One region of the Pseudomonas shahriarae genome, then DNA from elsewhere that is predicted to be linked to it. Evidence: riboswitches for the same ligand, from Rfam matches in the RefSeq annotation. Region 1 holds a riboswitch; the other holds the start of a gene.
The links. A riboswitch is a leader RNA that binds a small molecule or an ion and turns the genes downstream of it on or off. The one in region 1 is predicted to bind cobalamin.
Positions count from the first base shown of each region.

Region 2: linked by a shared signal. The riboswitch ahead of cobW (cobalamin biosynthesis protein CobW) and the one ahead of cobO (cob(I)yrinic acid a,c-diamide adenosyltransferase) in region 1 are both predicted to bind cobalamin.

Region 1 covers NZ_CP077085.1:1,812,470-1,815,872, reverse strand. Annotated here, with positions in the region: gene HU773_RS08130 (cobyrinic acid a,c-diamide synthase CobB) at 1-1,134, opposite strand, end outside; gene cobO (cob(I)yrinic acid a,c-diamide adenosyltransferase) at 1,131-1,742, opposite strand; cobalamin riboswitch at 1,823-2,070, opposite strand; gene HU773_RS08120 (PQQ-dependent sugar dehydrogenase) at 2,170-3,403, shown strand, end outside.
Region 2 covers NZ_CP077085.1:3,320,075-3,323,477, reverse strand. Annotated here, with positions in the region: gene HU773_RS14750 (cobalamin biosynthesis protein) at 1-263, opposite strand, end outside; gene HU773_RS14745 (CbtA family protein) at 260-961, opposite strand; gene HU773_RS14740 (CbtB domain-containing protein) at 973-1,161, opposite strand; cobalamin riboswitch at 1,258-1,464, opposite strand; cobalamin riboswitch at 1,553-1,752, shown strand; gene cobW (cobalamin biosynthesis protein CobW) at 1,846-2,907, shown strand; gene cobN (cobaltochelatase subunit CobN) at 2,910-3,403, shown strand, end outside.

The DNA of each region.
Region 1 (3,403 bases):
ATGATGGTAGGTGTGGCCGCGCAATTCGCCTTCCGGCAATTCGACCGTTTGCAGGGCCAGGGCCGCCAGGCGTTTCTGCATGACCGCATCGCCTTGCAGCAGCCCCAGCAGTTCGGCACGCGTGCCCTCGACATCGGTCAGGGAGTCGAGCAGGTAGAGCATGCCGCCGCATTCGGCCAGCAATGGTTTGCCGGCGCTGTGGTGGGAGCGGATCGCCTGCAGCATCGCGGTGTTTTGCGACAGCGCCTGATGATGCAACTCCGGGTAGCCACCGGGCAGATAGAGGCTGTCGGCGTCGGGCAGCACGCGGTCATGGATCGGCGAGAAGAAGTGCAACTGCGCGCCCATCGCCCGCAGTAAGTCGAGGCTGGCGCCATAGGTGAAGGCAAAGGCTTCGTCACGGGCCACGGCAATCCGCACCCCGGCCAGCAACGGCTGGGCCTCGATCACCTCCGGCGCAGCGAATTCCACCGGCGGTGGCAGCGCTACCTCGCAACTGCTGGCCAGGGCGGCGGCGGCGGCATCCAGGCGCAGATCGAGGTCATTCAACTCGCTGGCCTGCACCAGGCCCAGGTGGCGGCTGGGCAGCTCGATCCCGGTTTCCCGGGACAGCGCGCCGTACCAGCGCAGGCCTTCGGTCAGGCTGCCTTCCAGCAACTGCGCATGGCGCACGGTGCCGACGCGGTTGGCCAGGACCCCGGCGAACGGCAGGTCCGCCTGGTAACGCGCCAACCCCAGCGCCAGGGCGCCAAAGGTTTGGGCCATGGCGGTGCCGTCGATCACTGCCAGCACCGGCACGCCAAAGTGGCGCGCCAGGTCGGCGCTGGACGGTGTGCCGTCGAACAGGCCCATCACGCCCTCGATCAGGATCAGGTCCGCCTCCCCCGCGGCTTCCCACAACAGGCGACGGCTTTCCTGCTCGCCGACCATCCACATGTCCAATTGATAGACCGGCGCACCACTGGCGCGCTCATGGATCATCGGGTCGAGAAAGTCCGGGCCGCACTTGAACACCCGGACCTTGCGCCCCAGGTTGCGATGCAAACGGGCCAGCGCGGCGGTAACAGTGGTCTTGCCCTGGCCTGACGCCGGCGCGGCGATCAGCACCGCTGGGCAATGGCGCGGCTGGTTCAAAGTTCGATGCCTTTCTGTGCCTTGATACCGGCCTGGAACGCGTGCTTGAGCATGCCCATTTCGGTGACGGTATCGGCCATTTCAATCAGTTCCGGTTTGGCCCCGCGGCCAGTGACCAGCACGTGCTGCATCGGTGGCCGGGCTTGCAGGTCGCTCAACACTTGGTCCAGGTCCAGATAGCCGTGCTTGAGCGCGATGTTCAGCTCATCCAGCACCACCAGGCCGATGGACGGATCCTGCAACATTTCCCGGGAGACCTTCCAGGCCGCTTCGGCGGCGGCGATATCGCGCTGGCGGTCCTGGGTCTCCCAGGTAAAGCCCTCGCCCATCACATGGAAGCGCACCTGCTCGGGGAAGCGGCGGAAGAACAGTTCTTCACCGGTGCTGTTACGGCCCTTGATGAACTGCACCACACCGCATTGCATACCGTGCCCCATGGCCCGGGCCAGCATGCCAAACGCCGAACTGCTCTTGCCTTTGCCGTTGCCGGTCAACACCAGCAGCAAACCGCATTCATTCGGTGAATTGGCAATGCGCTCGTCAATCACCGCTTTTTTGCGCAGCATGCGCGCCAGGTGGCGTTCGTCACGATCAGGGGTATCAGTCATGGCAGCTCTCCGTTGGGGCTGGACAAAAACGGCGGGCAGGAAAAGACAACTTAAATGAAGCCAAGCATCGCCCACCGTGATGCTGTTGGATGAATCAGGCCGGTCTCCGGGCTCATGAGTGGCGCCCGATTGACCAGGGCAAGCCGACGATGCGCCTTCCCATATCGCAGGCGATACAGTGGCAAAAGCAGCGTCTTGACTCATTTACCGTTGCGGGGGCAGCGCCGGGATCGTGGCCACACTGTAGAAAAGTGCGCGCACTCACCGGCTTCCCTGTTTCACTCGGTCGGCGCGTACGCCACAGAGCACCTGAAACAAGCGGCGAAGGTTAGTGGGTTGGGGGTACAGCGTCAATTAAAGCCGGCCACGTACTTGAACCATCGCCGCGCGCCATACCTCTATGACTACAGGCATTGAGGAGAAAAACATGCACAAGACCCGACTCGCCCTATTGATCATGGCCGCAGGCGCACTCGCCGCCTGTGGCGAAAGCTCAACCTTGCAGGTATCCGATGGCACCGGGCCGTCGCCCAAGCTGCCGGAACCGAATAAAACCCTGATCCCCACCGTCAACATCGCCCCGGCGATTGGCTGGCCCGCCGGGGCCAAGCCCAAGGCCGCCGCCGGCACCCAGGTTGGCGCCTTCGCCGAAGGCCTGGATCACCCGCGCTGGCTGTATGTATTGCCCAATGGCGACGTGCTGGTGGCCGAGACCAATGCGCCGCCCAAGCCGGATGACTCCAAGGGCATTCGCGGCTGGGTCATGGAAAAGGTCATGGGCCGTGCCGGTGCCGGCGTACCCAGCCCGAACCGTATCACCCTGCTACGCGATGCCAACCATGATGGCGTGGCGGAAACCCGCACGGTGTTCCTGGAAAACCTCAACTCGCCGTTTGGCATGACCCTGGTGGGCAACGACCTGTATGTGGCCGACTCGGACAAGCTGCTGCGCTTCCCCTATCAACCGGGAGAAACCGCGATCAAGGCCCAGGGCACCAAGGTCATCGACCTGCCGGGCGGTCCGCTCAACCACCACTGGACGAAAAACGTGGTGGCCAGCAAGGACGGCAACACGTTGTATGTGAGCGTAGGCTCCAACAGCAACGTCGGTGAAAACGGCCTGGAAGCCGAACAGGGGCGTGCGGCGATCTGGGAAGTCGACCGGGCCAGCGGCAAGCAGCGGATTTTTGCCTCCGGGCTGCGCAACCCCAATGGCATGGCCTGGGAGCCGCAAAGCGGCAAGCTGTGGACGGCAGTCAACGAGCGCGATGAAATCGGCAGCGACCTGGTGCCGGACTACATCACCTCGGTCAAGGATGGCGGCTTTTATGGCTGGCCGTTCAGCTATTACGGCCAGCATGTGGATGTACGGGTCACGCCGCAGGACCCGGACCTGGTGGCCAAGGCCATTGCGCCGGACTATGCCGTCGGCCCCCACACCGCGTCGCTGGGCCTGACCTTTGCCGAAGGCAACACCCTACCGGCGCAATTTGCCCAAGGCGCTTTTATCGGCCAGCACGGTTCGTGGAATCGCAAGCCGCACAGCGGGTACAAGGTGATCTTTGTGCCATTTGCGGGGGGCAAGCCCAACGGCGCGCCGGTGGATGTGCTGACCGGCTTTCTCAACAGTGATGAGAAAGCTATGGGCCGGCCGGTGGGCG
Region 2 (3,403 bases), 1.5 Mb from region 1:
GAGCGGTGGCTCAATTGCGCTTCGTGGATCGCCAGCTGTTCGGCACTGAAAAACTGCAGTGGCAACCTCAAGTGTTCGGCCAGGGCCAGTAACCCTGGCTCATCCTGTTTACGGTCGATACTCGCCAGTGCGCTGATGTGCCGAGGGTCGATTCCCGCGCCAGCCAAGGCTTCATTGAACAGCGCCAATAGCGCCGCGACGCTGCAGCCACGCTGACAACCCAGGCCGACCACCAGGGTCGGCGCGGTGGTGGCTGCTGTCATGCCGAGTGCTGGTCGTCGCGATTGCGTCGGAACAACCAGGCGCTGATCAGGCCCAGGGCCAGCCAGAACGCAACATTGGTCAGCTGCGACGCGATCTTGAACTGCGCTTCCAGGGCCTGCGGGGCGAGCATCGAGTGCACTTCGGGCTGTGGCGCGCCAATCACATGGGGCACCGCCAGGATCGCCACGCCGAGGATCTTCAGCAGCCAGTTGCGACCAAACACAATCAGCGCGATACCGGCGGCGGTGGAGGCTGCCGCGCCGATCCACCAGATCTGCCGTTGCGCCAGGTCCGCCGCAGCGGTGCCGGGCAGTTCCGGTGGCAGGCCGAGGGTCGGTGCCAGCACAAAGGTGGCGTAACCGGCCAGGCCCCAGAGCAGGCCCTGGGCGGTGCGGGTCGGGGCGCGCAGGGTGTACAGGCCGGCGAGCATCAGCGCAAAACCTACGGCGACCACCAGGTTACCGCCAGTGGTGGACAGCACGCGCTGCCAGCCGTCTTCCGGTTCCCAGGCCTCGGCGTCGTGGCTGTGGGCCGCAGCACCAGGCGCATGCTCATGCACTTCGGTCGTGGCCGGGGCGTTTTCGTAGGTTTCCGCCTGCTGAATCAGCGGAGCCACCCAGAAACTTTGCAGCAGGGTCAGCAGCAGGGCGGCCAACAGGCCGGTGAAACCTGCGGTTTGCGCAATTCGCTTGATCATGGTTGCAGGTCTCAATGGCACGGGAAGGCGGCGCTGTGGCGCGTATCGTGGGCGGCGTTGTGCACGGCCTCGATATGGGAGAACCCGGCGAAATACACCAGGCACGCACCGAGGATCGACGCGCCGATAGCGGCGGTCAGGCGTTGGCTCAAGGTGGCGGAGCGGCTGGCGGTGTGTGAGGTGCTGCTGATGATCGACATGGCACGTCCCTTTCGAGTGGCAGGGTGACACGAGCGCATGAAAACCCCGCGAGCCGGGCACGCAGGGTTCTGAACAGCGCCCGCCCACCGCGGGTTTGTTATTTGATTTTTCGGGCCGGTCTCCGGGCTTGCGAGGGGGCTCTCCTGAGTCCTGAAAGCATCGCCTTCCCATGCCAGAAGCACAGTGGCTGTGACGCTTCGCTCGCTTACCGTTGCGGGGGCAGCACCGGATTGGTCATGCATGCATGATTGACCGGTTTCCCGTTTCACCCTGTAAAGGGCACCCGAAACAAGATGTGTAGGAGAGCATGGGCGCGGGATGGCCGTCAATCTGTAGCTGGGCACCGCGGCTCTTCGCATGGTTTTGAATTGACCGTCCCTCAAGCACTGCGTAGCCTTGCACCTTCGAGGTTCTTCGGCTGCGGTCGAAGCTAAGAAGGGAACGCGGTCCAAGCCGCGGCTGCCCCCGCAACTGTAAAGGGTTTATCTGACTGCCACGCCACTGCCAATACGGCGGGAAGGCGCAGCCAGCGCCAGCCGCAAGGCCGGCAAGCCCCAAGCCAGGAGACCTGCCTCGCAACCGATTTTCCATTTCAACCGGGCGGGGTGATCCGGTGACGAATCCAGCACCTGCACGCCGCTGCAGGGCCAGTCGTCCCGTATGCCCGCCCCAAAGGGCATCCGATGAAAACACTGGCCAAACTCCCCGTCACTATCGTCACCGGCTTTCTCGGCTCGGGCAAAACCACCTTGCTGCGGCACATGCTGGACAACGCCCAGGGTCGGCGCATTGCTGTGATCGTCAACGAATTCGGCGAACTGGGTATCGACGGCGAGATCCTCAAGCAGTGCTCCATCGGTTGCACCGAAGAAGAAGCCAGCGGGCGCGTGTATGAACTGGCCAACGGCTGCCTGTGCTGCACCGTACAGGAAGAGTTCTTCCCGGTGATGCGCGAGCTGGTGGCCCGTCGTGGCGACCTCGACCATATCCTCATCGAAACCTCTGGCCTGGCGCTGCCCAAACCCCTGGTGCAGGCCTTCCAGTGGCCGGAAATCCGCAGCGCCTGCACGGTTGACGCAGTGATCACCGTGGTCGACAGCCCGGCCGTGGCCGCTGGCACCTTTGCCGCGTTCCCGGACCAGGTCGACGCCCAGCGCAAACTGGACCCGAACCTGGACCACGAATCGCCACTGCACGAGTTGTTCGCCGACCAACTGGCCAGCGCCGACCTGGTGATCCTCAACAAAACCGACCTGATCAGCCCTGAAGACCTGGCCCGTGTACGCCTGGAAGTCGCCGAAGAACTGCCGCCAGCAGTGAAAATCGTCGAAGCCAGCAGCGGCCGCCTGCCTCTGGATGTGCTGATTGGCCTGGGTGCCGGCTCCGAGGAGCATATCGACGGGCGCCATAGCCATCACGATCATCACCACGAAGGTGAAGATGACCACGATCACGATGCGTTTGACTCCATCTCCATCGACCTGCCACAGGCTGATGAAGCGCTGCTGCTGGACGCCCTGACGCAATTGGTGGTGCAGCACGGCATCCTGCGGGTCAAAGGCTTCGCCGCGATCCCCAACAAGCCGATGCGCCTGTTGATCCAAGGCGTGGGCACGCGCTTCGACAAGCACTTCGACCGGGCCTGGGGCGCTGACGAAGCGCGCATCACACGGTTGGTGCTGATCGGTCAGGACCTGGATGCGGCGGGCCTTGAAGCGCAATTGCGCGCCGCGCTCAGCGTTTAACCATGCACCTGCTCAGGACCCAGCCCGGTGGCTTCGTCTCCGATGACAACATCGCCGACCTGGGACAAACCCCCGCCGAGCTGGTGATCCTGTGCAGCGGCGATTCCAGCCTGGCGTTGCTGGCCGAAGCCGCCCAGCAACTGCCCGACGACTACCCGAGCCTGCGCCTGGCCAACCCGATGCAGGTGCAGAACCACGCCTCGGTGGACCTGTATGTGGATGAGGTGCTGCGCCACGCCAAGGTCATCCTGATATCCCTGCACGGCGGCATCGGCTATTGGCGCTACGGCATCCAACGCCTGGTGGAGCTGGCCGAGCAGGGCGTGCAGTTGATCCTGGTGCCGGGGGATGATCGCCCCGATCCCGAACTCAGCGGCCTGAGCACCGTGGGTGCGGTGGAGCGTGACCGCCTGTGGCACTTTCTGCGCCAGGGCGGGCTGGGGAATGCGCTGGATTTCTATCGTTGCCTGGCCAGTAGCTTCCTGGGCCGCGATTA